3 regions of the Ruminococcus sp. OM04-4AA genome follow, and region 2 is predicted to be linked to each of the others. Evidence: predicted binding sites of a transcription regulator. Region 2 holds the regulator's gene; each other region holds the start of a gene.
What was found. The regulator LexA, encoded in region 2, represses DNA repair genes until DNA is damaged. The targets are predictions, from matches to a motif close to CNAACANNTGTTNG.

Region 1: a site for LexA is predicted at 1,346-1,359, ahead of DXB52_RS06885 (Y-family DNA polymerase). Genes of this name have one in related genera too.
Region 3: a site for LexA is predicted at 4,800-4,813, ahead of DXB52_RS02935 (putative DNA modification/repair radical SAM protein). Genes of this name have one in related genera too.

The regions. Positions count from the first base shown of each region.
Region 1 is NZ_QTZH01000016.1:52,732-63,341, reverse strand. Features, by position in the region: gene DXB52_RS06900 (4'-phosphopantetheinyl transferase family protein) at 1-377, shown strand, start outside; gene DXB52_RS06895 (peptide deformylase) at 370-780, shown strand; gene cutA (divalent cation tolerance protein CutA) at 812-1,141, shown strand; gene DXB52_RS06885 (Y-family DNA polymerase) at 1,400-2,923, shown strand; gene DXB52_RS06880 (hypothetical protein) at 2,886-3,329, shown strand; gene DXB52_RS06875 (YlmC/YmxH family sporulation protein) at 3,470-3,724, shown strand; gene nrdR (transcriptional regulator NrdR) at 3,777-4,226, shown strand; gene truA (tRNA pseudouridine(38-40) synthase TruA) at 4,308-5,042, shown strand; gene DXB52_RS06860 (exodeoxyribonuclease III) at 5,132-5,884, shown strand; gene DXB52_RS06855 (CobW family GTP-binding protein) at 5,910-7,130, shown strand; gene DXB52_RS06850 (TIGR03943 family putative permease subunit) at 7,212-8,174, shown strand; gene DXB52_RS06845 (carbohydrate kinase family protein) at 8,224-9,183, shown strand; gene glnA (type I glutamate--ammonia ligase) at 9,298-10,610, shown strand, end outside.
Region 2 is NZ_QTZH01000003.1:84,836-95,445, forward strand. Features, by position in the region: gene DXB52_RS02080 (TIGR03960 family B12-binding radical SAM protein) at 1-164, shown strand, start outside; gene DXB52_RS02085 (TIGR03936 family radical SAM-associated protein) at 148-861, shown strand; gene DXB52_RS02090 (ribonuclease E/G) at 872-2,068, shown strand; gene ybaK (Cys-tRNA(Pro) deacylase) at 2,113-2,592, shown strand; gene DXB52_RS02100 (aspartate kinase) at 2,764-4,083, shown strand; gene DXB52_RS02105 (CBS domain-containing protein) at 4,106-4,525, shown strand; gene rplU (50S ribosomal protein L21) at 4,634-4,942, shown strand; gene DXB52_RS02115 (ribosomal-processing cysteine protease Prp) at 4,953-5,285, shown strand; gene rpmA (50S ribosomal protein L27) at 5,291-5,575, shown strand; partial or broken gene obgE (GTPase ObgE) at 5,773-7,055, shown strand; partial or broken gene yhbY (ribosome assembly RNA-binding protein YhbY) at 7,066-7,358, shown strand; gene nadD (nicotinate-nucleotide adenylyltransferase) at 7,423-8,061, shown strand; gene yqeK (bis(5'-nucleosyl)-tetraphosphatase (symmetrical) YqeK) at 8,129-8,704, shown strand; gene rsfS (ribosome silencing factor) at 8,707-9,063, shown strand; gene lexA (transcriptional repressor LexA) at 9,170-9,784, opposite strand; gene DXB52_RS02155 (LysM peptidoglycan-binding domain-containing protein) at 10,110-10,361, shown strand.
Region 3 is NZ_QTZH01000005.1:32,842-43,451, forward strand. Features, by position in the region: gene DXB52_RS02900 (PTS transporter subunit EIIC) at 1-623, shown strand, start outside; gene crcB (fluoride efflux transporter CrcB) at 858-1,223, shown strand; gene DXB52_RS02910 (hypothetical protein) at 1,253-2,152, shown strand; gene DXB52_RS02915 (helix-turn-helix domain-containing protein) at 2,333-2,530, shown strand; gene DXB52_RS02920 (hypothetical protein) at 2,605-3,144, shown strand; gene DXB52_RS02925 (M48 family metallopeptidase) at 3,447-4,010, shown strand; gene DXB52_RS02930 (class I SAM-dependent methyltransferase) at 4,049-4,645, shown strand; gene DXB52_RS02935 (putative DNA modification/repair radical SAM protein) at 4,826-6,355, shown strand; gene DXB52_RS02940 (TIGR03915 family putative DNA repair protein) at 6,355-7,122, shown strand; gene DXB52_RS02945 (5'-nucleotidase) at 7,275-8,192, shown strand; gene DXB52_RS02950 (alcohol dehydrogenase catalytic domain-containing protein) at 8,231-8,983, shown strand; gene DXB52_RS16545 (hypothetical protein) at 8,953-9,264, shown strand; gene yfcC (putative basic amino acid antiporter YfcC) at 9,406-10,610, shown strand, end outside.

The DNA.
Region 1 (10,610 bases), on a different contig from region 2:
ACCTGTCACATAGCGGTAAATATGTAGTTCTAGCGATTGCTGATCAGGAAGTGGGCATTGATATTGAACGTGTGCGTCCGTATCACGAAGCTACAGCGAAGAAGATATTTTCGAATGAAATACAAAATGCAATGTCTGAACTTTGCGGGGAGGAAAAAGACCGGATATTTACTCAATTATGGACAGAACTAGAAGCGAAGCTGAAAGTAAAAGGCATTGGATTTAGCAAAGAATGGGAAAATGAAAAAGTAAAGGAATATTTTATTGAGACAAGATGTATAGATGAATATTATGTAAGCTTAGCAACAGAAGAAAAAATTTCTGTAGAAATAGAATGGTTTACAGGGAATGGAAAGGAAGTAAAAAAGTATGATTAAGCCTATTATGAGAGACATATTTTTCTTAAATCAAAAATCAGAACCGGCGACAGAAGCGGATAAACAGATAGCAATCGATCTGTTAGATACATTGAAAGCAAATGAAGCAGGATGTGTAGGTATGGCAGCAAATATGATTGGAGCAAAAAAGAGAATCATTGCAGTGAATATGGGGATGTTTAATATTGCTATGTTTAATCCGAAAATCGTGAAGCACACAGGCGTTTATGAGACGGAAGAGGGGTGTCTGTCATTAGATGGAGTGCGAAGCTGCAGACGTTATCAGGAAATAGAAGTTGAATATCAGGATATGAATTTCAAGAAGAAAAAAGAGAAATACAGCGGATGGACAGCCCAGATCATTCAGCATGAAATAGATCATTGCGACGGGATTTTGATATAAATTTTATTTGTGCATTGAGGAGGTGCATCGCATGGATTTCAAGTATTGCAAATTAGAAATCTTTATTCCGGAAACACATATTTCGCAGCTACAGAAAGCATTACAGTCAGTAGATGCCGGTCATATAGGCAATTATGATTCATGTATGTCATGTTCACAGCTTACCAGTTACTGGAGACCGTTAGGCGGGACATCTCCTTATATTGGAAATGTAGGTGAAATCAGTTGTGAACCTGAAGTAAAAGTTGAGGTAACTGTATTTACAGAGAAAGTGGATGAAACTATTCAGGCAATCAAAGAGGTACATCCATATGAGGAACCGGTAATCAATGCATTGCCGATTTATCGGACAAGTTTTTAAGGGAAAATGAAGTCTTACGATCAGACAGAAAGGAGGTTTGATCGTAAGGCTTCTTTTGTTGAAAAACTACAGGAAACAGATGGTTTATCTTTTTCTCGTTGCGGTATCAAGGAAACAAGTATTTCTCATCAATCTGAGTTGCCCGTTCACAACAAAATGCACAAATATGCATCGCAAAATATGTTGAAAATCCTACTTGAAAGACGAACATGTGTTCTATATAATAGAGACATCAACGAAAGGAAAGGGGAATATGCCATGAAAGAACGCACCTATATTGCAATTGACCTGAAATCTTTTTACGCTTCTGTGGAATGTGTGGAACGAGATCTGGATCCGTTGGAGGTGAATCTTGTCGTGGCAGATGTGACCCGTACAGAGAAGACTATCTGCCTGGCGGTATCTCCAGTGCTGAAGTCTTATGGGATTCCGGGAAGAGCCCGCTTGTTTGAAGTTGTACAGAAAGTAGCGGAAGTGAATGAGGCGAGACGGTATCGAAGTCCGGGTGGGAAATTTCAGGGAAGTTCGTCTGACCAGCGTGAATTAAGGAAACACCCGGAGCTGGCATTGGATTACGTGACAGCGCCACCAAGGATGGCTCTTTATATGGAATACAGCCGCAGGATTTATGCAATCTATCTGAAATATATTGCGCCGGAAGACATACATGTTTATTCCATAGATGAAGTGTTTCTTGATGTAACTTCCTATCTGAAAACTTACGGACTCACGTCGGAAGAACTGGCGAGGAAGATGATTCGGGAGGTACTTCATGAGACTGGAATCACAGCGACTGCCGGGATTGGGACGAATCTGTATCTTGCAAAGATTGCAATGGATATTATGGCGAAACATGTCGAACCTGATGAAGATGGAGTGAGAATTGCGAAGTTGAATGAACGAAGCTATCGAGAACAACTTTGGAATCATAGACCATTGACAGATTTCTGGCGCGTAGGAAGAGGGTATGCGAAGAAGCTGGAGGAGAATGGTCTGTATACAATGGGGGATATTGCCCGCTGTTCAATGGGGAGCGCACAGGAGTTTTACAATGAAGAACTATTGTATCGTTTATTTGGCGTGAATGCAGAACTCCTGATTGACCATGCATGGGGCTGGGAGCCGTGTACGATGGAGGCAATTAAGAATTACAAGCCTTCATCGAACAGTGTCGGTTCCGGTCAGGTATTGCAGTGTCCGTATTCTTATGAAAAGGCAGGCCTCATTGTTCGGGAGATGACAGAATTACTGGTATTGGATCTGGTTGAAAAAGGGCTTGTGACTAACCAGATTGTACTGACAGTAGGATACGATATTGAAAATCTGAAACAATCAGAATTTCAGAAGAATTACCGAGGTGAGATAAAGACAGACCGTTATGGGAGAAAGATTCCGAAGCATGCACATGGAACAATGAATTTGGAAGAGCATACGTCTTCCACGCGAAAAATTGTGGATGCAACGGTAGAACTGTATCAAAGGATTGTGGATACCAAACTGCTTGTACGCAGGATATCACTGGCGGCGAATCATGTGATACAGGAATGTGAGATTGCAGAGACGGACTCGTATGAACAGATGGATCTTTTTACAGATTATCAAGCGAAGGAAGAACAAAATCAGCGGGAAAAAGAAGAACGGGAGCGTGAGAGAAGCATGCAGCAGGCAGTCCTTGAACTCAAGAAGAAATTTGGAAAGAATGCAGTGCTGAAGGGAATGAATCTGCAGGAAGGAGCGACAACTATTGAGAGAAACAGACAGATCGGCGGACACAAAGCATAAATATGATGATATTTTAGATTGTCCACATCACGTATCTTCTGTTCATCCACCAATGCCGTTGATGGACAGAGCGGCACAGTTCGCTCCGTTCTCAGCATTGACCGGATACGAAGAGGTCGTGAAGGAAGAAGCAAGACTTACAGAACAGAGAGTAGAACTGGATGAGGAGGAACTGGAACGGTTAGATCAAAGTTTACAATATCTTAAGAAACGCTTACAGGACGAGAGGGAAACAAATCCGGATGTGAAGATTACGTATTTCTGTGCAGACCAGAAGAAGGAAGGTGGTCAATATCGAACTGTTCAGGGGAAGGTGAGAAGAATCAGACAATATGAAAAAGCGGTCGAGTTGGAAGACAGGACAGCAATTCCAATCAAAGATATCGTGCAAATTTTAGTGTTGTAAATAAATAAGAAATTTATTCAAGCTTATATAAATAATATGTTCCAAGCTGGTATGTTCATGTGAGTTTTATTATACAACAGATTCTGATTTCATGCATAGAATAGTTAAGAGAAAGTATCGGCAATCATGGAATAATGCCTATGAGATTCTGTGAATTAAAAGAAAAAGAGGTAGTGAACATCTGTAATGGAAAATGTCTTGGAGGTGTAGTAGATCTGCAGATAAATGAATGCTCCGGTGCGATAGAAGCATTGATTGTTCCGGGACCGGGAAAGTTCTGTGGATTCTTTGGAACGGATAGCGAATATGTGATACCATTTGCATGTATAAAGAAGATTGGACCGGATATTATTCTTGTGGAAATTAAAGAAGAAAAGTTTTTGCAAAAATATTAGACATTGTGTATAATGAAGGCAATAAGATACGTGGAAAGGCGGAGTGGATTATATGAAGTGTCCATATTGTGGCAATCCAGATACAAGAGTGATTGATTCCAGACCAGCAGAGGATAATAGTTCTATCAGAAGAAGACGTTCTTGCGATGAATGTGGCAAGCGTTTTACAACTTATGAAAAGGTAGAGACGATCCCACTGATTGTAATTAAGAAAGATAATAACCGTGAACAGTATGAAAGAGCGAAGATAGAGAATGGAGTTCTGAATGCATGCTACAAGCGTCCGGTTCCGGCTGAAGAGATTCAAAAGACAATTGATGCGATTGAACTGTCAATTTTTAATCGTGAAGAGAAAGAAATCCCAAGCAGTGAGATTGGTGAAATTGTTATGGAGAATCTGAAAGCATTGGATCCGGTTGCATATGTCAGATTTGCATCTGTCTACAGAGAGTTTAAAGATGCGAATACATTCATGGATGAATTGAAGAAATTTCTAAAATAATAAAAATCGGTTATACTCTATTCGTGAGTATAACCGATTTCAATCTTTCGGAGAATGTTAGTATATTACACGGGGGCGAGAATGAGAACTTATAAATTAACAATTGCTTATGACGGAACTGCATATCAGGGATGGCAGAGACAGGCAAACACAGAGAATACTTTGCAGGGAATTCTGGAGCGAACAATTTCGTCAGTGGCAGGATATCCAGTGGAGATTGATGGTTCAGGACGAACAGATGCAGGTGTTCATGCGAATGGACAGACTGCAACAGTAGTTCTTTCTGGTCAGGTGGAGGATGGATTTTTTACAGAAAAGATAAATTCAAGATTACCCGGAGATATTCGGATTTTAGATGCAGAGCTTATGAGGAATGGATTTCATGCGAGAAAAAGTGCGGTCGGAAAAAGATACATTTATCAGCTTGATCTGGCAGAGAAAGCAGATGTATTCACGAGACGATATACATATCATTTTCCGCAGCAATTGGATTTAGATGCGATGAGAAAGGCAGCACAATTGTTGATTGGCACGTATGAGTTTGCCGGCTATACGGATAAAAAGGATGAAAAGTCCACAAAAAGAACAATTTATGCTATAATGATTTGCGGACAAGGAAGCAAAGTCAGTATTCAATATGAAGGAACAGGATTTCTTTACCATATGGTAAGGATTTTGACAGGAACTTTGCTGGAAGTTGGAACCGGAGCACGAAGCATAGAGAGTGTGAAGGAACCTTTGAAATCAAAAGATAGAAGTCAGGCTGGATTTTTAGCACCTGCAAGAGGTTTATTCCTTGATGAGGTGTATTATTGATTCGGTTATGGAAAGTTGCTGATTATTCACAGAAAAGTTGGCTAATGGTCGGTGAACAGCAACACTCTTGAAAGGGAGGATGCAGCAGATTGAAATTAATATCATGGAATGTAAATGGTATTCGTGCCTGTGTACAGAAAGGATTTCTTGAGTTCTTTCATGAGGCAGATGCGGATATCTTCTGTATTCAAGAGACGAAGATGCAGGAAGGACAGCTAAATCTGGAATTAGAAGGCTATCATCAGTATTGGAATTATGCTGTGAAGAAGGGGTATTCCGGAACAGCCGTGTTTACAAAGAAAGAACCATTGTCGGTGAGTTACGGAATCGGTATTGAGGAGCATGACCGGGAAGGACGTGTGATCACCTGTGAATTTGAAGAGTTTTATTTCGTTACAGTGTATACACCGAATTCTCAGAATGGGCTGGCAAGGTTAGATTACAGAATGAAGTGGGAGGATGACTTCCGTACTTATCTGAAGAAGTTAGAAGAGACAAAACCGGTGATTGTGACCGGAGATATGAATGTAGCGCACAAAGAGATTGATCTTAAGAATCCGAAGACCAACCGTAAGAATGCAGGATTTACGGATGAGGAAAGACAGAAGTTTACTGAACTTCTGGATGCCGGATTTATTGATACATTCCGGTACTTTTATCCGGAGCAGACAGGAATCTATTCCTGGTGGTCTTATCGTTTCAGTGCCAGAGCGAAGAATGCAGGCTGGCGTATAGACTACTTCTGTGTCTCGGAAAGTTTAAAGGACAGACTGGACGATGCGAAGATACTTACAGATATTATGGGATCAGATCATTGCCCGGTTGAATTGGATTTGAAATAAATGATAGAAAAAGGAGAAGAGAAAAATGACAAAGATTGACATTATTTCAGGATTTCTTGGAGCAGGAAAGACAACTTTAATTAAGAAGCTTCTTTCCGACGCATACAAGGGAGAACAGGTTGTACTGATCGAGAATGAATTTGGAGAGATCGGTATTGATGGTGGATTTTTGAAGGAAGCAGGAATTGAGATTCGTGAGATGAATTCAGGATGTATCTGTTGTTCACTGGTTGGAGATTTTGGAAAATCTCTTCATGAGGTCGTAGATACTTATCATCCGGATCGTATTCTGATCGAGCCATCAGGAGTTGGAAAGCTTTCTGATGTAATCAAGGCTGTACAGGATGTTCAGGGTGAAATCGATGCAGAGCTCAATAGCTTTACAACAGTTGTAGATGTAACAAAGTGCAAGATTTACCGTAAGAACTTTGGCGAATTTTTCAGCAACCAGATTGAATATGCAGGTGCAGTTATTTTAAGCCGTACAGATAAAGCAAAACCGGAGAAGATTCAGGAAAGTGTTGCACTGTTAAGAGAACTGAATGAAAAAGCTCCAATCATCACAACACCGATCGAGCAGCTTCCGGGCGAGAAGATTCTTGAAACAATGGAATCAAGCAAATCTCTTGAAGATGAGTTACTCGCAGAAGTAGCCAAGGAAGCACATGATCATGAACATCATCACCACCACGATCACGAAGAGTGCGATCACGAGCATCATCACCACGACCATGAAGAACATGATCATGAGCATCACCATCACGACCATGAAGAACATGATCATGAGCATCACCATCACGATCATGAAGAGTGTGAGCACGAGCATCATCACCACGATCATGAAGAGTGTGAGCACGAGCATCATCACCATGATCATGAAGAGCATGAGCACCATCATCATGATGGAGAGTGCAGCTGCGGCTGTGGACACCATCATCACCACGATCATGAGGGTCATCATCATGCAGATGAGGTATTCACAAGCTGGGGTAAAGAGACAATTCATACTTATACAAAGGATGAGGTCAGTGCAATTCTGAAGACTCTTGAAGAGGATGGCTCTTACGGAAATGTACTCCGTGCAAAAGGAATGGTAGCAGGAGCAGATGGAGAGTGGATTTACTTTGATATGGTTCCGGAGGAGCATGAAGTAAGAACAGGAGCACCGGAATACACAGGAAGAATCTGTGTGATCGGAGCTGAGCTTAACGAAGACAAGCTTGCAGAATTATTTAAGCTGAAATAAAAAGGATAAGCAAAGCAGTACCCCATAGGGGGCTGCGTAGCATTATGTAATAACAGATGTCTTCTGCGAAAAGGAGACGGAATGGAGATAGATATGATGAAAGAGCCAGATGTTATGGTTTATCTGATGACAGGTTTTCTGGACAGTGGTAAAACTCAGTTCCTGAATTTTACACTATCTCAGGATTACTTTCAGATTGATGGAAAGACACTTCTGATTCTCTGCGAAGAGGGGGAAGAACAGTATGATCCAATGGAAATGCTGAAGTATGGTGTCGTTATTGAGACTGTAGAAGATAAAGAAGATCTGACAGAAGAATGGCTGGAAGAGATGAATAAGAAGCATGAGCCGGAACGTGTTGTTATTGAATATAATGGTATGTGGCAGGTGAGTGAATTTGAGAAGATGAAGCTTCCGGCAGGCTGGGCTATCGAGCAGAAGATTACAACAGTAGATGCGAGTACATTCCAGATGTATCTGACAAACTTAAAACCACTGTTTGTCGAGATGGTAAAGGGAGCTGAACTTGTGCTGTTTAATCGTTGTGAAGATAAGAAACCGTTGGCAGGATACCGCAGAAGTGTTAAGGTTGTAAGTCCTCAGGCAGAAGTAATCTTTGAGGATGAGAACGGTGAGGTAGACAATATCTTTGAAGACGAAGTACCGTATGATCTCAAAGCACCTGTGATTGAGATTCCAAGAGAAGATTATGGTATCTGGTATATTGATATGCAGGAGCATCCGGAGCGCTATAAAGGAAAAGTTGTAGAATTTGTTGCAAAGGTTATGAAACCGAAAGCATTTCCGTCTAAGGTATTCTATCCGGGACGTATGGCAATGACTTGCTGTGCAGATGATACATCTTTCCTTGGATATGTTTGCAGAAGCGCTTATGCGCCGAAGCTGAATGCAGGAGACTGGGTAAAAATTCGTGCAAAAGTGTGTTATGCGAATCTGTCTGTATATGGCGGAGAAGGACCGGTGCTTGAGGCAGAGAATATTGAGCCTGCAGAACCAATTGAAGAGTTAGTATATTTTAATTAAGACAAGCAATAAGACAAAGTAATAGGACAAGAAATAGGAGGAGAACTTCATGGCAAAGAAATATGATGTAATCGCATTAGGAGAGCTTCTGATTGATTTTACAATGAATGGACAAAGCGAACAGGGAAACAATATGTTTGAGGCTTGCCCGGGAGGTGCACCGTGTAATGTGCTGGCGCTTCTGAACAAGATGGGAAAGAAGACAGCATTTATAGGAAAAGTTGGAAAAGATCAGTTCGGAACGTTATTAAGAGATACGATTACGGAAGCCGGAATCGATGCCTCCAATCTGATGGTTGATGAAAATGTGAATACAACACTTGCGTTTGTACATACATTCCCAGATGGAGACAGAGAGTTCTCATTTTACCGTAATCCGGGAGCAGATATGATGCTTACAGCAGATGAAGTGAATCCAGAAGTGGTAAAAGATACAAAAGTCTTTCATTTCGGAACACTTTCTATGACACATGAAGGTGTGCGTGAAGCAACAAAGAAAGCGGTAGAAACAGCAAAAGCAAATGGTTGCCTTGTATCCTTTGATCCAAATCTAAGACCGCCGCTGTGGAGTTCTCTTGATCTTGCAAAAGAGCAGATGGAGTATGGATTTGGAAAATGTGATATCCTGAAGATCTCTGATAATGAAATTCAGTTTGTATCCGGTAAGGAAGACTATGATGAGGGAATCGCATATCTGCAGGAGACATACAATATTCCGCTGATTCTTCTGACTATGGGAAAAGACGGAAGCAGAGCTTATTACAAAGGCATGCGCGTAGAGAGACCAGGATTTTCAGTGAAAGCAATTGAGACAACCGGTGCAGGAGATACTTTCTGTGGAAGTTCTTTGAATTATCTGGTTGATCATGATTTTGAGAATCTGACAGAGGAACAGTTAGGAGAGATGCTGACATTTGCGAATGCGGCAGCAGCACTTGTAACAACAAAGAAGGGTGCGATCAAAGCAATGCCTGTAAAAGAAGAAGTTCTTGAACTGATTCAGAAATAATTGACAAGAAAACAGTCAATCATTATAATGTAACACAGAAACAAGGGCGTTTCCAACTTAGGTGGAGAACGCCCTTTTATCGTATCAGTTTATGATAAAGGAGGTCGAAAAATAATGCATAACTATACAAGAGATGATATTTTTCACATAGTAGAGGAAGAAGATGTCGCTTTCATCAGATTGCAGTTTACAGATATTTTTGGAACGATGAAAAATATGGCGGTAACAGTAGGACAGCTTGAAAAAGCATTGGATAACCGCTGTATGTTTGATGTTTCTTCCTTGGAAGGGGTTGCAGATGAGGAAGAATCAGATATGTACTTGTATCCGGATTTGAGTACATTTGAAATCTTTCCATGGAGACCACAGCAGGGAAAAGTTGCAAGACTGATCTGTGATGTGTATAAAAAGGACGGAACACCGTATGAAGGCGATCCACGTTATGTACTCAGAAAGGCTGTTGCGGAGGCGAAAGAGATGGGATATACGATGAATGTCGGTCCGGAATGCGAGTTCTTTCTTTTCCATACAGATGATGACGGTAGACCGACAACAGTAACTCACGAGCAGGGTGGATATTTTGATGTAGGGCCGTTGGATCTTGGAGAAAATGCGAGAAGAGATATGATCTTAACATTAGAAGATATGGGGTTTGAGATTATTTCCTCACATCATGAGATTGCGCCGGCGCAACATGAAATCGACTTTCACTACGATAAGGCGATGATTACAGCAGATAATCTGATGACATTTAAGATGGTTGTCAAGACAATCGCAAAACGACACGGTCTGCACGCGACATTTATGCCAAAGCCGAAGAGTGAGACTTATGGGTCAGGAATGCACATTAATTTGTCTTTATATAAAAACGATGGAACAAATGCACTTTATAACGCAGAGGATGAGAACGGACTCAGCCAGGAAGGATATTATTTTATTGGTGGCTTGATGAAACATATGAAGGCAATCACCTGTATTACAAATCCGACGATCAATTCTTATAAACGTTTTGTGCCGGGGTATGAAGCACCTGTTTATATGGGATGGTCAGCTAAGACAAGAGGACCTTTGATCCGTGTGTCTATGGAGAAAGAAGACAATTCAAGACTGGAACTTCGCAGTCCGGATGCTACGGCGAATCCATATCTGGCGCTTGCAGTACTTCTGAAAGCCGGGGTGGACGGAATTAAGAATCAGATTATGCCTCCGAAGAATATTGATGAAAATATTCAGAAGATGACGCAGGAAAGAAGAGATGAACTTCAAGTGGAAGAACTGCCGAGAACGCTTGGAGCTGCTACAGCAGAGCTTGAGAAAGACGAACTGCTGATCAGCGTATTAGGGAAAGAGCTTGCCGAGAAGATCATCAAAGCAAATAAGAAAGAATATAAAGAATATTGTATGCAGGTGACAGACTGGGAGATCAA
Region 2 (10,610 bases):
TGTTCCCGTGGGATTTCATCGATATCGGTGTGACAAGAAAGTTCCTGCGCAGAGAATGGGATCGTGCAATGGAAGAAAAAGTAACTCCGAACTGCCGTATGCAGTGTTCCGGATGTGGCGCAGCGAAATTTGGAGGAGGTGTCTGTTATGAAGGCAAGAATTAAATTTAGAAAATATGGTTCTCTCCGATTCATCGGACATCTTGATGTGATGCGTTTCTTCCAGAAAGTGATGCGTCGCGCGGATATTCCGATTGCATTTTCAGGAGGATATAGTCCGCATATGATTATGTCATTTGCTAACCCGCTTGGAATCGGACTAACAAGTGACGGAGAATATTTTGATATTGAATTGACGGAAGCTGTCAACAGTGCAGATGCTGTGAGAAGGATGAATGAAGCATGTCAGATTGAAGGAATCGAGATCGTAAGCATCCGTAGAATTGCTGAGGAGAAGAAGATGACCGGAATGACAATCCTTGCAGGAGCAGATTATCTGACATCTGTGAGAAAGGGAGCATTTCCGGAGGGTTGGAAAGAACGATTTTCAGAATTTATGGAACAGCCGGAGATCCGAATCGTAAAGCAGACAAAACGAAGCGAGAAGGAAGTTGACATTAAACCATTGATCTATGCATGGGAACTGCGAGGCGATTCTGTTTACCTGAAAGTGGCAGCAGGAAGTGTAGAGAATCTGAAACCGGATCTTGTGATGGAAGCATTTTGTCAGTTTCTTGGAATTGAACCGGACAGCGTGAAATTCCAGCATCACAGACTGGAAATGTATACAGATCGCAGTGAAGATGGATCCCTGATTCCATTAGAGGCAATGGGTGTTGATATGACAGGCGATGAGGAATGAGAAGAAACAGATGAAACGAAAAGTTTTGATAGAGAAAAAAGAAAATCATGTGTGGACCTTTTTTCTGGAAGAGGATCAGATTGCTGAGATTCACTGTACAAAGTCCGACGAACAGGAAAAGGTGCATCAGATTGGCGATATATATGTCGCCAAAGTGCAGAATATTGTACAGAATATAGGAGCCGCTTTTCTTGAGATTGAGCCGGGCGTTAATTGTTATTTTGATTTAAGAGATGCACAGAATGCATTTTTTACGCATAAGATTGGGAAGAAGCCACTTTGCATCGGTGATGAACTGGTAGTTCAGATCAGCAGGGAAGCTGTAAAGACAAAGGTGCCGACTGTGACCGGAAATCTCAGCCTGACAGGCAGATATGCTGTTTTGACGCATGGGAACACAAGAATCGGTGTGTCTTCCAAAATTGCGAAAAAGGACAGAGAAGCCTATAAGGAGCGCCTTCAGGAATATCAGAATGATCAGTATGGTCTTATTATCAGAACAAATGCGAAAGATGCTGCATTCGAGGATGTTCTTACAGAGATTGAACAGCTGAAAGCGGAATATGAACATCTTTTAAAATATGCTGCTTCCAGAGTGTGTTTCTCATGCCTGAAATCTGCTCCGCCGTCCTATATTACAGATCTGAAAAATGTCTATATGGATGGCATGGAAGAAATTCTTGTGAATGATAAAGAAATCTATGAAAAGATTTGTAGTTATTTCAAGAAAGAAATGCCGGAGAATCTGGAACTGGTCCATTTCCATGATGACAGTGGTTATCCACTTGGAAAGATTTATAGTACAGAAACAGCGGTTGAACATGCCTTGTCAGAAAGAGTCTGGCTGAAACATGGAGGATATCTGGTGATCCAGGTGACAGAGGCACTTACCGTGATAGACGTAAATTCCGGGAAAAACGTCCGTAAAAAGGGTGATGATGAGTCTACATTGAAGATGAATCTGGAAGCAGCGAAGGAAACAGCCAGACAGATACGTCTTCGAAATCTGTCTGGAATTATTCTGATCGATTTTATAAATCAGGATGAGGAGAAGAACGAGGAAGTTTTATTAAAAGAATTCCGATATTTTCTCTCAAAAGATCCGATCCAAACAACATTAGTTGATATTACAGCACTTGGACTTGCTGAGGTGACGAGAAAGAAAGTGCGTAAGCCGCTGCATGAAGCAGTAAGAGAGATGGAATAGCAGATGCATTTGCAGGCAGAGACAACAGAGGAGATGCTAATATAATGAGTAAGAAAGAACTAAAAACAAATGCAATGAGAATCTTGGACAGGAACAAGATCCCATATGAATATGAAACCTATGAGTGTGATGAATTTGTCGATGGAATCACAACAGCAGATAAAATCGGTCTTCCGCATGAACAGGTATATAAGACGCTTGTGACAGTTGGAAAAACAGGCGGACATTATGTGTTTGTTATTCCGATCGCGGCGGAACTTGATCTGAAAAAGGCTGCGAAGTCAGTTGGGGAAAAATCAGTAGAAATGCTCCATGTGAAGGATATTACTGCGGTGACCGGTTATGTGCGTGGTGGCTGTACGGCAATCGGAATGAAGAAGCAATTTCCGACTGTGATCGATTCCAGTGCACAGCATCAGGAATACATTTATGTAAGTGGCGGGAAGATTGGAATGCAGATCAAATTGAAACCGGATGATCTGAAAAAGGCTGCACGGGCGGAATATGGAGAGATCACGTTTTGATTGATGATTATTAATGTTTATAAGAAATTCCTATAAGTTTTCTTATTTAAAAGTTTACAAGAACTGTGGAACACTGTATAATAATGAACCGATAATGCAGAAAGCAGTATTGTTACTGTTCACGGGAAACTCGAAACAGCAACGCAGAATTACATTGGAGGAATAGCGAGAATGAAGAAAGTAGTAAAGTTCGGCGGAAGTTCTCTTGCGAGCGCAGAACAGTTTAAAAAAGTTGGAAATATTATCCGTGCAGAAGAATCCAGAAGATATGTTGTACCGTCTGCTCCGGGAAAGCGTTTTTCAGCTGATACAAAGGTAACAGATATGCTCTATGGCTGCTATGCAGCTGCTGAGAACGGTGAAGATTTCACAGAGAAGCTTGCAGCAATTAAAGATAGATATCAGGAAATTATTAATGGACTCGGTTTGAAGTTCTCCCTGGATGAGGATTTTGAAGTGATCCGCAAGAACTTTGCAGAAAAAGCTGGAAGCAACTATGCAGCATCCAGAGGAGAATTCCTGAATGGTAAGATTATGGCTGCATATCTTGGATTTGAATTTATTGATGCAGCAGAGGTTGTTCGTTTTGACGAGAATGGAGATTTCCAGTCCGAGATCACAAATGAAATTATGTCTGCACGACTTGAAAAGGCTAAGAATGCTGTTATCCCGGGATTCTACGGAGCAACAGAGGAAGGACGTGTAGTTACATTTTCAAGAGGTGGTTCTGATATCACAGGTTCTCTTGTAGCTCGTGCAGTCAATGCAGATCTTTATGAGAACTGGACTGATGTATCAGGATTCCTGATTGCAGATCCAAGAATCGTAAAAGGATCAAAATCAATTGAGACAATTACATATAAAGAGCTTCGTGAGCTTTCTTACATGGGCGCAAGTGTCCTTCATGAAGATGCAATCTTCCCGGTAAGAAGAGCAGGAATCCCGATCAATATCCGTAATACAAATGCTCCGGAGGACAAAGGAACACTTATCGTAGAAGCAACATGCTGTCAGCCGAAGTACACAATTACAGGAATCGCCGGAACAGATGGATTCGCTGCGATCACAATTGAAAAAGCGATGATGAACTCAGAAGTTGGTTTCTGTCGTAAAGTACTTCAGGTATTTGAAGATAATGGTGTTTCTATCGAGCATATGCCATCTGGAATTGATACAATGACAATTTTTGTCCACAAGGATGCGTTTGAAGAAAAAGAACAGCAGATTCTTGCAGGTATTCACAAAGCTGTAGATCCAGATCACATTGAACTTGAGTCCGATCTTGCACTGATCGCAATTGTGGGTCGTGGAATGAAGTCTACAAGAGGTACGGCAGGAAGAATCTTCTCTGCACTTGCTCACGCACACATTAATGTCAAGATGATCGACCAGGGATCCAGTGAGCTTAATATCATCGTTGGTGTACGTCATGATGATTTTAAAAATGCGATCAAGGCATTGTATGAGATTTTTGTATTGACACAGATTTAAAACCAAGAAAGGCTGAAAAGAGATGAATATCTTATTTTTTCTGAAACCGAAGAGCGAGGTCGCTTTTATTTATGATTACAGTACATTACGTCAGGTTTTGGAAACAATGGAATTTCATAAATATGCATCAATTCCAATGCTGAATAAGGCAGGGGAATATGTCGGAACAATGACAGAAGGAGATATCCTCTGGGGAATCAAGAAGTATACGAATCTGAATCTGAAAGAGGCAGAGACAATTTTTATCCAGGATTTTCCAAGAAAAGCAGATTATGAGGCTGTATCGGCAGATGCTGATATGGAGGATCTTCTTCAGAAAGCGATGAATCAGAATTTTGTTCCGGTTGTGGATGACCAGAAGAAATTCATTGGAATCATAACAAGAAAAAGTATTATTGAATACTGTTATGAAAAAATAAAAAAATTAGATGAACCCTATTGACAAATCTAAATTCGCAAGTTAATATATATGAGTATGCCGCACAACGAGGTATTTAAGTTCTGATTTCAGACACCATAGTTGGCGAGTAATGATAATAGGAGGTGCCATATGTACGCGATTATAGCAACAGGTGGTAAACAGTACAAAGTAGCTGAAGGCGATATCATTAGAGTAGAGAAACTTGGGGTAGAAGCTGGTGAGACTTATACATTTGACCAGGTACTTGCAGTTAACAACGACAAGATGGTTGTTGGTAACCCGACAGTTGAAGGTGCAACAGTTACAGCTTCTGTAATCGGTGACGGTAAAGCTAAGAAAGTTATCGTTTACAAGTATAAGAGAAAATCTGGATACCATAAGAAAAACGGTCACAGACAGCAGTACACAGAAGTAAAGATCGAAAAGATCAACGCTTAATCTGTTTCTGATGATTAAGGTAACCATTTATAAGACCGAACGGCAGGAATATGCTGGGTTTGATATGGAGGGTCATGCGGGATATGCAGAGGCCGGTGAAGACATTGTCTGTGCCGGAGTATCCGCTCTCGTGATCAATGCGCTGAATTCGATTGAGCGTTTTACAGATGATGAGACAAGCTGCGTTTCGGATGAAGATACCGGAAGTATTGAGTTCCGTTTTGACGGAATACCATCACATGATGCCACATTATTGCTGGATTCCATGATTCTTGGTCTGGAAGAGATAGAAGACAGCAATGACTACGAGAAATATATCGACATAATTTTCAAGGAGGTGTAATTACCATGATGAAAATGAATCTTCAGTTTTTCGCTCATAAAAAAGGAGTTGGTTCTACAAAGAACGGTCGTGACTCCGAGGCAAAGAGACTGGGCGCTAAAAGAGCAGACGGACAGTTTGTAAAAGCTGGTAACATTCTTTACAGACAGCGTGGAACAAAGATCCATCCAGGACTTAACGTAGGACGCGGTGGAGATGACACTCTGTTTGCACTTGTAGACGGTGTAGTAAGATTTGAAAGAAAAGGAAGAGATAAGAAACAGGTTTCTATCTATCCAGTAGCTGAGTAATCAGTTTTGGCTGGAAAGTTCCGACGGAATCTTTTCACTCGCATACATGGCAAAAGGAAGCCTCAGACGTTTTTTAAGGTCTGAGGCTTTTTCTTTCAAAGAAATCTTTTATTGTCAGATGATGAAGAAATTTACGCATATATGATGTGAATAAAGATACAGAAACAGTTGTTGATACAAATTAAGAGGAGAATAATATGTTTGCAGACAGAGCTAAGATATTGATCCGTTCCGGTAAAGGCGGAGACGGTCACTGCAGCTTCCGCAGAGAACTGTATGTACCAAACGGCGGACCGGACGGTGGAGACGGTGGACACGGCGGAGACCTGATCTTCGAAGTAGATGAAGGGCTGAATACTCTTGTTGACTACAGACATAAGAGAAAATTTGCTGCCGAAGATGGGGAACAGGGCGGAAAGCGCCGCTGTCACGGTAAGGACGGAAAAGACCTTGTTCTTCGTGTGCCGGAAGGTACAGTAATTAAAGAATCTGTTACAGGAAAAGTTATCGCTGATATGTCCGGAGAGAACAGACGTCAGGTTGTCTTAAAAGGCGGAAGAGGCGGACTTGGAAATCAGCATTTTGCTACTTCCACCATGCAGGTTCCGAAGTATGCACAGCCGGGACAGCCGGCAAGAGAGCTGGAAGTGAATCTGGAATTAAAGGTAATCGCAGATGTTGGTCTGATCGGTTTCCCGAACGTTGGTAAATCTACATTGCTTTCCCGTGTTACAAATGCGGAACCGAAAATTGCGAACTATCATTTCACAACATTGAATCCGAATCTTGGTGTTGTTGATCTGGATGGAGCAAAGGGATTTGTTATGGCTGATATTCCTGGATTGATCGAGGGTGCATCCGAAGGTGTAGGCTTGGACATGAGTTCCTTCGCCATATAGAGAGAACAAAGTTAATGATCCATGTTGTAGATGCAGCAGGAACAGAAGGAAGAGATCCGGTTGATGATATTCATAAGATCAATGCAGAGCTTGCTGCTTACAATCCGGAAATTGCGGAACGTCCGCAGGTAATCGCAGCAAACAAGACGGATCTGATCTATGATCCGGAAGATGATCCGGTTCAGCGCTTGAAAGATGAATTTGAGCCAAAGGGAATCAAAGTATTTCCTATCTCCGGAGCTACAGGAAAAGGAATCTCCGATCTTCTCTACTACGTAAGTAACGAGCTTCAGAAGCTGGATCAGAAACCGGTAGTATTCGAGCAGGAATACTTCCCGGATGATGAACTGATCTATGAAGATCTTCCTTATACGGTAGAACAGGCAGATGGAATGTATGTAGTTGAAGGTCCGAAGATTGAGAAAATGCTTGGATATACGAATCTTGATTCAGAGAAGGGATTTGCATTCTTCCAAAAGTTCTTAAAAGATTCTGGTATTTTGGCAGATCTTGAAAAAGCAGGTATCCAGGAAGGTGATACAGTTAGAATGTATGGACTTCAGTTTGACTATTATAAATAAGGAGAATATTATGACTACAAAACAAAGAGCCTATTTAAAAGGACTTGCAATGACAATGGATCCGATTTTCCAGGTTGGAAAAGCAAGCATGAATCCGGGACTTACGGAGCAATTGCCGAGGCACTGGAAGCACGTGAGCTGATCAAGATCAGTGTTCTGAAGAACTGCATGGATGATCCGAGAGAAATCGCAGAGACACTTGCAGAGAGAACACAGTCTCAGGTTGTTCAGGTGATCGGAAAGAAAATCGTTCTTTACAAAGAAGGAAAAGACGATAAAAAGAAAATTCAGCTTCCAAAATAATTATTATTCAGCTTCTGAGTTTATGATTCGGAAGCTGAATTTGAATATAAGAAACTCGCAAAGCGTGTTTCTTACAGTAGAAAAGGAACAGGTACAGACAATGAAGATTGGTATTATGGGCGGAACCTTTGAACCAATTCATATAGGACATCTTCTTCTTGGTGAGTTTGCTTATGAAGATTTTGGGCTTGATGAGATCTGGTTTTTACCGAATGGAAATCCTCCACACAAAGAGACACTCGATACAGAAGAAGCAATGCATCACAGGATCGAGATGGTTCGTCTTGCAATAAAAAGTAATCCGAATTTCTCATTGAATCTTTCAGAAGCGGATACGAAGAAGCATTCTTATACGTATCAGACAATGAGGCATTTTAACGAGATCTACCCAAACGATGAATTTTATTTTATTCTCGGAGCGGATTCTCTGTTTGCTTTTGAAGAGTGGAAAGATTTCAGAAAAATTTTTACGACCTGTACGATTCTTGCAGCAATGCGTGACGACAAAGATGCTTCAGCAATGAAGGGACAGATACGATATCTCACGGAAGCATACGGAGCGCATATAGAACTGCTTCGCGCACCGTTGGTAGAGATTTCCTCCACTACAATAAGAGAAAGGGCAGCAAAGGGGCTCAGCGTGCGTTATATGGTGCCTGATGTTGTCGCGGATTACATCAAAGAAAAGAAACTATATATTTAAAGCATATTTTATCTGCACCTGCCAAAACGGCGGTGAACAGTAACCAGAGAGGAGACAGAATACGATTATGAAGGAAGCTTTCGTTGACATTAGAAAACAACTGGAAAAAAAGCTGAAAAAAGATCGTTTTGAACATACAATCGGAGTTATGTATACAGCAGCATCTCTTGCAATGCGTTATCATGAAGATATCGATGATGCTATGATGGCAGGACTCCTGCATGATTGTGGAAAGTATGGTTCTGTGCAGGAACAGGTTGAGAGATGTCAAAAACACGGTATTCTGCTTACACAATCAGAACTTGAGATGCCTGCATTGGTTCATGCGAAACTGGGAGCATATTTCGCAGAGAAAGAGTATGGTGTGATCGATAAAGGCGTTTTAAGCGCAATTACATGGCATACAACAGGACGACCGAAGATGACAATGCTTGAGAAGATTATTTATATTGCTGATTATATCGAACCGAACAGAAAGATAATTCCTGGTCTTCAAAAGATCCGTGAAACTGTGTTTGTCGATATTGACCACGCAATCTGTCTTTGTGCAGGGAATACGGTTAATTATCTGCGTAAGAATGGTAAGCCGGTAGATCCGATGAGCATTGAAACTTATCAATATTATAGCGATAAAGGAGAATAATGATGAATCAGTCAAAAGAAATGGCAAAGCTGGCATATACAGCCCTCAGTGATAAAAAAGGAGAAGATATCCAGATCATCGATATCTCAGGCGTGTCTGTACTTGCAGATTATTTCCTGATTGTAAATGGTAACAGTGACAGTCAGGTGAATGCTCTTGTGGACAATGTGGAGGAAGAACTGCATAAAGCAGGATATTCTCTGGTACAGAGAGAAGGAAATGCATCCGGAAGATGGGTGTTGCTTGATTTTGGTGATATTATTGTACATGTATTTGACAGAGAGAACAGACAGTTCTACAATTTGGAGAGAATCTGGAAAGATGGACATCATGTGTCTGTTGAAGATCTTGAAGCATAAATAATGAGAGTTATAAAAAACTGGCAGAAGAGTAGTGGAGTACTACACTCTGCCAGTTTTTTATACTTTGAGTTCTAATTAAAAATCCTATATCCAGTAATGAGATTTAATACATACGGATAACACCGATTACCTTACCCAGGATAGTGACATCTGTAAGAATGATCGGATCATATGCATCATTTTCCGGCTGCAGGCGGATAATACCTTCTTCACGATAGAAAGTCTTGACTGTAGCGCCATCTTCAATCAGTGCAACTACCTGTTCCCCATTTTCAGCAGATGGAGTCTGCTCAACAATAACATAATCCCCACTCAGAATTCCTGCATTGATCATACTTTCACCTTGTACCTGAAGCATAAATGTCTGCTTGTTTGGCATATATTCTACAGGAATAGGAAAATAATCTTCAATATTCTGTTCTGCAAGAAGCGGTTCGCCGGCAGCGACACGGCCTATGATCGGAATATTCACCATCTCTCTTCTTGTCAGGTTGAAATTATCATCCAGAATCTCAATTGCACGGGGCTTGGTAGGGTCTCTTCTTATGTAACCATTCTTTTCCAGCGTCTCCAGATGCGAATGAACGGAAGAGGTAGACTTTAAATTCACAGCCTCACAGATCTCACGAACTGCCGGCGGAAAGCCTCTTGTTAAAATCTGGTCTTTTATATATTCTAAAATCTCTTTTTGCTTAGGAGTAATATTCCCTTCTGACATATTGTTCCCTCCGAATCTACTATAATCATAAGAACATAATAACACAGCATTTTTTAGAAAGCAAACATTTGTTGCGAAAATATGTTCGGTTTTATGAAGTAAAATGCTTGACAAACATTTGTTCGAACGATATAATAAAAATACAAAAGAACAGATGTTCGATACATAGCAATAACAGAAGATAAGTATACAGTAAGCGAAAAGAGAGGAAGAGGATTATGAAAAAGTATTCAGGAAATCATTCAGTAAATTCAAAGAAGAAACATGGTGTTATTCGTCATTCTGGTTTGGTAATATGCAGTATTCTTTTATTCTCTGCAGCTGTATGTACTTTGGAATGTTCCGAGTTTCGGCAAAGGAAATAGATCAACAGAGAACTTCAGATGCTATTGAGATCTGTTACACAAGCAGATTAATTGAACCAGGTGACAGCCTTTGGAGCATTGCAGAAGAAACAATTACAGACGGATACGGCTCCGTAAGCGAATATGTAGAAGCACTTAAGGTGATGAATCATCTTGATTCAGATACGATTCATGCAGGTCAATACCTGATGATCGCTTACGAAAAATTATAAATGGTATCAATATACACCCTATGTATTGATATATACACTCCCTGAATCCGAAGAAGATTGCTATCTGCTTTCCAGAAATAGCGCTTTAAATAGCAGCAGATAGTCTCTTCGGATTTTATTAACAGAAATCAATCTATACGACAAATACCGATTTTTCCAAAAGATATAGACGAAAAACAGTACTTATGTTAAAATATATAAGAAATATGGGGTTTTCAGTAAATTTGAATCTATAAAGGAGCTTTTAAT
Region 3 (10,610 bases), on a different contig from region 2:
TAATTAGTATTATTCTTGCATTCCTGATTATCGGACCAATCGCAACATTTGCAAGTGATTTACTCGGCGCAGCATTTACAGCACTGTTCAATCTGAATGCGACTATTTCAGGTTTCTTATACGGAGCACTTATTCAGGTATGTGTTATGTTTGGAGTTCATTGGGGATTTGTTGCAATTTCTGTAAACAATCTTGCAACATTAGGTTACGATCCTATCACAATTGCTGGTCTTGCATCTGCATTTGGACAGGCAGGAGTTGTTCTTATGATTATGCTTAGAACAAAGAACAAAAAACTGAAAAGTGTTTGTGGACCAGCTATTATTTCTGCAATGGTTGGTATTACAGAACCATCCATTTACGGTGTAACATTACAGTTTAAAAAACCATTTATGTTAGCTTGTCTTGCATCTGGTATTGGTGGTGCTATCATCGGATTTGGTGGAGTAAAACAGTATGTATATGGAACAAACGGAATCTTTGGATGGCTTCAGGTAATTAATCCTCAGACAGGTTTTGATTCTTCTGTTCTTGCTGCAATTATCGCATGTGCTGTAAGTTTTATAGCAGCAATCATTCTGATGATGACAGTAGGAAAAGATTCTATTCCAGAAAGCAAATAATGATATTCTTTCAAGAAGATTTTAAGCTCTGCGTGTGAGAAGTACGCAGAGCTTTTTCTATATTTAAAAGTCCTTAGATGACACAGGTCTTAAAAAGGTACATTTATTACATATACAGGAGAGTTGAAATATGTATTATTTGCAAAGTGAAGATAGTTTTGATGCAGATCAGTATTATAGATGGTATAATAAAGCAGACATTAACTAATAGATTACTTGTAGGAGAGAGAAAAAATGCTGAATTGTATTATAGTCGGAATGGGAGGATTCCTGGGAGCTGTAGCCCGTTATTTGATTGGCTTAATTCCAATCAACCCGCAAAATGGTTTCCCAATAAAAACCTTGTTGATCAATATTATCGGAGCATTTGTGATAGGACTCGTAGTAGCCTTTGGCGCAAAGAAAGATTGGAATCCACAATTGATATTGTTCTTGAAAGTTGGAATTTGTGGTGGTTTCACAACATTTTCATCTTTTGCATTAGAAACCAATCAGCTGATGGAACGAGGATCGGGCTGGTGGGCAGCACTTTATGTTGCATTGAGCGTGACCGGAGCAATGGCTGCAGTATACGCATCACAGTGTATAGTGGCAAGATAAGATTTTATTTTGACGCGAGGAGAGTTAACATGAAAAATCAAGCATATTATCATCTGCCGGGACTATTTGAGTTTTACGAATTGTATCAAGTATTTCTGTCATTGTATCGGGAACACAGAGAGTATTTTTATGATTGGTGTGAGATCGGTTCCATATACGGCGCCCCGTCAGACTGTATCTGGGGTGGCGGTCGCACTTCCTTTGGAGATACTGAGACAGAGAAAGTATTGGATTTGATGCAGGAATATAAGATATCTGCCCGACTGACATTCAGTAATTCACTTTTGAGAGAAGAACATTTGCAGGATCGGAAATGTAATACACTTTGCTCATTGCTGGAAGAAAGAAATGAACCTCAAAATGGTGTGATCATTCATTCCGATTTACTGCTGAACTATTTGCAAAAGAATTATCCGGGGCTTTATCTAGTCTCGTCGACTACAAAGGTACTGACGGATTTTAGCGACTTTTTGCGGGAAACAGACAGAGAAGAATTTCATTATATAGTCCCGGATTTTCGTCTTAATAAAAAATTCGAGCAACTAAACAAGATGAATTCAAAGCAAAAAGCAAAAGTAGAATTCCTGTGCAATGAATGCTGTTGGTTTGGTTGTAAAGATAGAAAAGCTTGTTATGAAACAGTCAGCCAGAAAAATCTGGGAGAAAATTGCCAAAATCATGTCTGTGCAGCACCGGGCGCAGGAGAAGGCTATCTTTTCTCCAAAGCAATGGAGAACCCTGGGTTTATTAGTGTGACTGATATCCAAGATATTTATATGCCAATGGGATTTTCTAATTTTAAGATTGAAGGACGAGGACTTGGAAGTGCATTGATTTTGGAATTTCTGCTGTATTATATGACTAAACCGGAATATCAGATTCATGTCAGAGAAAAGATATATCTGGATAATATGTTGGATCTTTTTTGAATACGAAAGAGGAATAGAAGGAAAGCCTTGAAAATCAAGGGCTTGGGGTCTGCCTTTTCTGTTTTATAAAAATATATGGAAAAAATATGATGAGAGGTGGGGGATAGTGGATTGACAACATAGCATATATCGGGTACTATTAAGTAACGCAATGCGTTATTTAAGCAGGAGAGTTAAATCATGAGCAGAGGGAAAGAAGTAAAAGAATTAAGAGAAAAAATGGGAATGAACAGACGTGAGTTCAGCGATTACTATGGTATTCCGTATCGTACAGTTCAGGATTGGGAAGCGGAGAAAAGAGAACTTCCGGATTATCTGTTACGTTTATTAAAGTATAGAGCAGAGATAGAATGTCGAATCGAAAGAGTAGATAATTAAAGGTATCCTCTGTATATTTTTTGCAATAAGCATAACGCAATGCGTTATAATACGTAAATGTTTAGGAGGTTAACTTGGCGAGAAAAGTAAATGTTATCGAAGATTTGAACGGAAAGAAAACAGTATTTATTCACGATATTCTGTTCAAGGGAAAAAGAGCAGTTAATTGGGAAGAAGTTGAAAAGTATTTACGCCAGTATGTAGGAGAATTCTATCAGATAGAAGATTGCAATAAGATGATTTATATTGGATCGGATCTTCCTGATGAGTATACGCACTCAAATTATACTCGGATTTTGAAAGGAGCAAATGCGAAAGCAAAAGCGAATGCCACACAGGGATTACCGGAATTGCTTAAAATAGCAACGAACGAGGTTTATGAAGATAATCGTAAGGAGAAGCATAGTAAAGATGCTAAATATGGTTGGTATTCATATGATTCAAGATTTGCTCTTCCGGTATTTGGTGATGATGGAGAAATAGAGAGATACAACGTCTTTAATGTTGCGATGTTGGTCAGACACGATGAAGATGGGAAATATTACTTATACGATATCATGAAAATAAAAAAAGAAACGAGCAATCTTTTCCAGTCAAATGACCTTACTCAGTAACAAAACCCATTTCTTGATTATATGATACATTGAACAGTATTAAATGTCAACGAAAAAAGCATAAGAAATCTCAATGAAAAGCCAGCCCAGCTATTCATCGGAAATACCATTGAAAAGACAGGCTTAGATACACTGATTAACATCAGTGCGTCCGGACATGTTTTTGGTGTTATCGTTTCTTTCGCCTACATTTACCACGTCTACTTCCAACAGATTTCAATGACAAACCTTCGCCCATGAGGTATAATACTAACGTTTACTATTTATCAATCACTTAACAAATTCAGGTACAGGAAAGACTTATGGATGTTAAAATAATTAGATCAAACAGAAAGACTGTAGCTATTCAGGTGAATTCTGATTTGAGTATCACTGTAAGAGCTCCGCATTTTGCTTCAGAGAAAGATATTGAAGAGATTCTTATGAAGAAGGAAGCCTGGATAAGCAAACATATCGAAGAGATTAAGACACGAAAGAAAAGATTCGAATCGGAAAGTACAGATAAATTTACTCCTGAGAAAATAAAGTTGCTTACAGACAAGGCTCTTGAGGTCATTCCAATGAGAGTTGAATATTTTGCAAATATAATGGGGGTTACATACGGAAATATAACTATCAGAAATCAGAAGACCAGATGGGGAAGCTGCAGCAGTAAAGGAAACTTGAATTTCAACTGTCTGTTAATGTTAGCTCCGTCGGAAATATTGGATTATGTTGTTGTTCATGAATTGTGCCATAGAAAGCAAATGAATCACTCGAAAGCATTTTGGTTAGAAGTAGAGAAAGTGCTTCCTGATTACAAAGAATCTATTGAGTGGTTAAAAGAAGAGGGATGTCAGCTCATGTATTTGGTGACAGGAAGGTAAAGTGATTTACGAAAATTAATTTACGGAGGCATTAAGGAATGAATCAAAATGAAACACAATGGGATAAGCTTCTAAAGATAAAAACAACGGGTCGAGATGATTCTCGCGCCGATCAGTATAGATATCCATATGAGCCAACGCCTTATATGGTATTGGAACGTTTAGCAAACAGCGGACTAATTAGGAAAAATAATACTCTGATCGACTATGGAACCGGAAAAGGACGAGTATGTTTTTATCTGTCCTACCAAACAAGATGCAAAGCGGTAGGCGTAGAATATGATGAACGAATCTATAAAGGTGCGGCAGACAATAAAGAATTAGCAGTATCTGGTGCCCGCACAGAGTTTGTGCTATGTAGTGCAGAGAATTATGAAGTTCCAACGGATGTAGATTGCTGTTATTTTTTTAATCCCTTTTCAGTAGAAATTTTGCAGTCTGTTTTAGCAAAAATCTATGAATCTTATTATGAAAATCCGAGAGAGATATTATTATTTTTCTATTATCCGTCAGAAGAATATGTAAGTGCCTTGATGACACAGGAACAGTTGATTTTTTATGATGAGATCAACACTTCGGATTTATTTTCAAGTGAGGATGTTAGAGAAAAAATTTTAATTTTTCAGGTTCTTTAAGAAGAATTTTGTTAGTATTAACAATACCAAATACTGAAAATCAATCAAGACGCCGTTCGTTTACTGAAAGAAATCTATCAAATAGACATGGAAAAAAGGGTGCACATTTGAAGAACTACATGGAAACATTTGTTCGAAATAACACTTGCATTATCGAACAAATGTTTGTATAATGAAAATATGAATACAGATATTAGAAATAGTAATTATACAACACAGGAAAAGCTGCAGATTCTTGCTGATGCAGCAAAATATGATGTGGCATGTACATCAAGTGGATCCAGCCGGCGGGGAAAGAAAGGAGAGCTCGGCAATACAGAGGCATGCGGGATTTGTCATAGTTTTGCAGCAGACGGAAGATGTATTTCTCTGCTTAAGATTTTAATGACAAATCACTGCGCTTATGATTGTAAATATTGCATTAATCGTAAAAGTAATGATGTGAAGCGGGCGACTTTTACGCCAGAAGAAATATGTGAGCTTACGGTAGAATTCTATAAACGTAATTATATCGAGGGACTGTTTTTGAGTTCCGGGATCTTAAAGAATCCGACTTATACAATGGAGAAGATGTGCGAGACATTATTGCTACTTCGCACGAAATATCATTTCAATGGGTATGTTCATATCAAGACGATTCCGGGAGCCTCAGATGAACTGTTGGCAGCGGCGGGGTATCTTGCGGATCGTATTAGTGTCAATCTTGAATTGCCAACAGAAGAAGGGTTACGTACATTGGCACCGAACAAGACCATGCCGAATATTTTGAATCCGATGGGAAAAGTCCAAAGCACAATTGCATCTCACAGGATGGCGATTGGAAAGTCTGCATATATGGAGCGTAGCGGTGGAAATAAATTTTTAGATACCGGGATTTTTTCAGATACTTCGAAAAAGCAGTTTTCTGAGTGGTTAGATACTCAGACGAATAATACAGCAATCTCTCAAGATCCTGAGATGAAGCGATTAGAATCTTATAGAAGATATACTACATTGGATCATGCTTTAACATGGGCAAATGCGAATCAATTAGCACCACGTGATATGTCGCAATTAAAACGTAGTTTTGCTCCGGCCGGACAGAGTACCCAGATGATCATTGGCGCGACCGGTGAGAGTGACTATACATTATTGCAGACAACACAGGCATTATATCAAGGCTTTGATTTGAAGCGTGTTTTTTATTCAGCATACATTCCTTTGAACGAAGACAATGTATTGCCGGAGATAGGAACACCACCTCCGCTTTTGCGTGAACATAGGTTGTATCAGGCAGACTGGCTTCTTCGTTTTTATGGATTTCATGCAGGAGAACTATTATCTTCGGAACAGCCGAATTTCAATGAGATGCTTGATCCAAAGTGTGATTGGGCACTTCGCCATTTGGAGCAGTTCCCGATAGAAGTAGAAAAAGCAAATTATGCTACACTGCTTCGAGTTCCGGGAATCGGACCGAAGTCAGCAAGCCGTATCACTTATGCAAGACGCTACGGCAGACTTGATTATGAAAGCCTGAAGAAGATGGGAGTAGTACTGAAGCGTGCACATTACTTTATCACTTGTGGTGGGAAACAGATGTACCATACTCCTATTGAGACATCTTATATTACACGACAACTAATTAGTGTAGACAAGAAAGATATTTGGAATACACAACATGCGAATGAGTCATTCACCCAGATGACGTTGACAGATTTTGGAGTATGCTAATGAAAGTTTTTACTTGTAAAGATCGTTTGGAGGATATTATGACCTGCATCTATGATGCGTGGTCTGAAGCCTTACAAATTGGTCACGACCAGATACAATTAAAGAAAGAACCGATATTTCAGCAGACGATATTTGATGAATATATTCACGTAGATCAAGATACTTCCAAGGCAGAAAAAGTGATTCGTTCGATACGACGAGATATTTCTGATGAGGCATATCTGGATATTTATCTGGCAACATTATCTGCGGAGGAAGATGCACTGCAGGCAATTTATAATTTCCTTCGGGTCGGGTTTTCGATGGGTGGCAATGCATTGAAGCAATATGCGAATCCGCATGTGATGCGAATATTAGAATTACGTCGCAAAGTATCCAATGAAAGTCATCATTTTAGAGAGTTTACACGATTTGAGAAGTTGAATTCCAGTAATGTATATGTCAGCCATCTAGAACCGAAAAGTGATGTCATTATGTTGGTAGGCAGACATTTTGCAAATCGCATGCCTTCAGAACAGTGGATGATCATAGATGATAATCGTAAAACAGCTTGTGTTCATCCAAAAGATGGTGAGAACTATCTTCGCTATATGACAGATGAAGAATTTCAGACATTAAGAAAGACAGAAGAGTACAAAGATGAGTATACGGATATGTGGAAGACATTTTTTCACGCGATTGTGATAGATGAACGAAAGAATTATGTATGTCAGCGAAACTTATTTCCGCTATGGAAAAGAAAACATGCAGTAGAATTCAAAAAATAGACGGAACTGTTATGTTGATATTATATCAAGATTTAACAAAGATATAAGCTTTTCTTATATGTTTTCACTTGTATCTCATAAGACTGAAACGTATAATGTAGGAAAGATGTGATTGATAGGTGATTCTTTTTCTTGATCGGAGGCGATAATATATGTCATATGATTTATCAAAACCTCTTGTAATAGGAATTAGTTCGAGAGCTTTATTTAATCTCGAACAGGAAAATAAAATATTCGAAGAACAAGGTGTTGAAGCATATGAGGCTTACCAGGTAGCACATGAGAATGAGATTCTTCAGAAGGGTGCTGCTTTTCAATTGATCAAAGCATTCTTAGAATTAAACAACACAGAACTGGGAAGACTGGTGGAAGTGATCATTATGTCACGGAATAATGCGAACACATGTCTTCGTATTTTTAATTCTATACAGTATTATGGACTGGATATTACAAGAGCGACTTTGACAAGTGGTGCCGAGATAGCTCCTTATCTAAAGGCTTTTAAGACAGACTTATTTTTGTCAGCAAATTCTGTTGATGTTCAGTCTGCAATCAATGATGGGATTGCAGCAGGCCGTATTCTTACAGGTGATGCGCATGCTGATCCGAAGCAAAAGATTAATCAGATCCGTATTGCTTTTGATGGAGATGCAGTACTATTTTCTGCTGAATCTGAAAAGATTTTTCAGAAGAACGGAATACAGGCATTTGAAGAACATGAGAAGGCAAATGCGAACACACCAATGGCGAAAGGTCCTTTTGCAAACTTCCTGACAAAACTGTCTTATGTACAGCAGATGTTTAAAGAAAAAGAGATTCAGCCAATCCGAACAGCACTTGTCACATCAAGAAATGCTCCAGCGCATGAACGCGCAGTCAAAACACTTCGCAACTGGGGTGTATCAATCAATGAAGCGTTCTTCTTAGGCGGTGTCAGTAAGACAGAAGTACTTGCAGCATTTGGAGCACATATCTTTTTTGATGACCAGGATATACATACCGAACCGGCTTCAGCGGTTGTTCCGGCGGCCACAGTGCCTTATAGGGATGGAGATAATCCGAAAGAATAAGCAACGGCTATATTATTTTGAAGGTGATGGGGAAAACAATGCAGACATATACATATGTTTCAAAAGGAAAATTTGAATTAACAGAAAAACCTAAACCGGTGATTATGCATGAAAGAGATGCGATTGTAAAGGTTACACTTGCCAGTATCTGTTCCAGTGATTTACATATTAAGCATGGAAGCGTTCCTCGTGCAGTTCCGGGAATTACAGTTGGTCATGAGATGGTTGGAATTGTTGAAGAAGTTGGCGAAGCTGTAACTCATGTGAAGCCGGGAGACAGAGTAACGGTAAATGTCGAGACATTTTGTGGTGAATGTTATTTCTGTAAAAAAGGGTATGTCAATAACTGTACGGATCAGAATGGCGGATGGGCTCTTGGGTGTCGTATCGATGGCGGTCAGGCTGAATATGTGCGTGTACCATTTGCAGATCAGGGGTTAAATAAGATTCCGGATGGAGTTACAGATCGACAGGCATTATTCGTTGGAGATGTTCTGGCTACTGGTTATTGGGCAACTCGTATTTCAGAGATTACAGAAGACGACACTGTACTGATCATCGGTGCAGGACCGACGGGTATCTGCACATTACTATGTGTTGTGCTAAAGCATCCGAAACACATTATTATGTGTGAAAAAGATGAGGAACGTATACATTTTATCAATGAACATTACCCAGATGTACTTACTATTCTCCGAAAGAATGTGAGACTTTTGTTAAGAATACAAGTGACCACGGCGGTGCAGATGTTGTCCTGGAAATTGCAGGTGCAGAGTCTACATTTCGTTTAGCCTGGGAATGCGCAAGACCGAATGCTATTGTGACAGTTGTTGCACTTTATGATAAAGCGCAAAGCTTACCACTTCCAGACATGTATGGCAAGAATCTCATCTTCAAAACCGGTGGAGTAGACGGATGTGACTGTGAAGAAACATTGAAACTGATTGCTGAAGGAAAAATCAATACAGAACCACTTATCACGCATACCTATACTCTCAGTGAAATTGAAGCGGCATATGATCTCTTCGAGAATAGGAGGGATGGTGTTATAAAAGTAGCTGTTGAATGTTGACAGATTTGTTTGCGGTTAAAATGTATAAAAATACAAAAAATGACAAAAAAATTGATATAATATATAAATTTTTAGTTACTTTTCCGGCATTCTATGGTACACTAACATGGTATATCAAAAAATGTGGGAGGAGACTCAAAAATGAGCAAAAAAGAAGGAAAAGGGTTAAAGTCTTTTAACAAGGGATTTCAAGTGCCTGACACTTACATTATTATCTTTCTGGTAGTTGTTGTCGCTGCACTTCTGACTTTCCTTGTACCAAAGGGATTTTACGAAACACAGGATATTTCGTACATGATTAATGGTGTTGAGAAAACCCGTACAGTAATCAAAGACGGAAGTTTCCAGTATCTGACAGATGATGCAGGAAACGTAGTAACAGAAGGAGTAGCACTCTTTAGTGGAGATGGTGGAACAGGATTCTTCAACTATATGTATAACGGAATCGTAAGCAGTTCTGCAATCGAGATTATCGCATTCCTTATGGTAGTAGGTGGTGCATTTGGTATCATGATCCGTACAGGAGCGATTGAATCCGGATTGATTGGATTGATCCGTAAAGCAAAGGGAGCCGAAAAATTGCTGATTCCAGTACTTTTCGTACTGTTTTCTCTTGGTGGAGCAGTTTTTGGAATGGGAGAAGAAGCACTTCCATTTACTATGATTCTTTGTCCATTATTTGTAGCAGTTGGATATGACTCCGTTATCTCAGTTCTTGTTACTTATGTTGCAACACAGATCGGTTTCGGTTCATCCTGGATGAATCCGTTCTCTGTAGGTATTGCACAGGGTATTGCAGGAATTGACGTATTCTCCGGAGCAGGATTCCGTATGGTAATGTGGGTTGTATTTACAGCTCTTGGCTGTGGAATGACGATGTTCTATGCGTCAAAGATTAAAAAGACTCCGACAATCTCAATTGCATATAAGACTGACGCATATTTCCGTGAACAGAACGAAAAAACAGGTATTGACGAAGGACATTCCTTTGGCCTGGGACACATTTTAGTTCTTCTGACACTGGCTGCTACAGTAGTATGGGTAATTTGGGGAGTTATGACTCAGGGATACTACATGCCAGAGATTGCAACACAGTTCTTTATTATGGGAATTGTTTCCGGTGTGATCGGAGTTATCTTTAAGCTGAACGATATGAGATTGAATGATATTGCAACTTCTTTCAAAGACGGGGCAAAAGATCTGATCGGTGCAGCACTTGTTGTTGCTATGGCTCAGGGTATCATGCAGGTTCTTGGCGGATCTGATCCGACTACACCTACAGTTATCAACACAATTATGTATAATATTTCAAATGCACTGTCAGGAGTATCCGGAGCAGTTGCAGC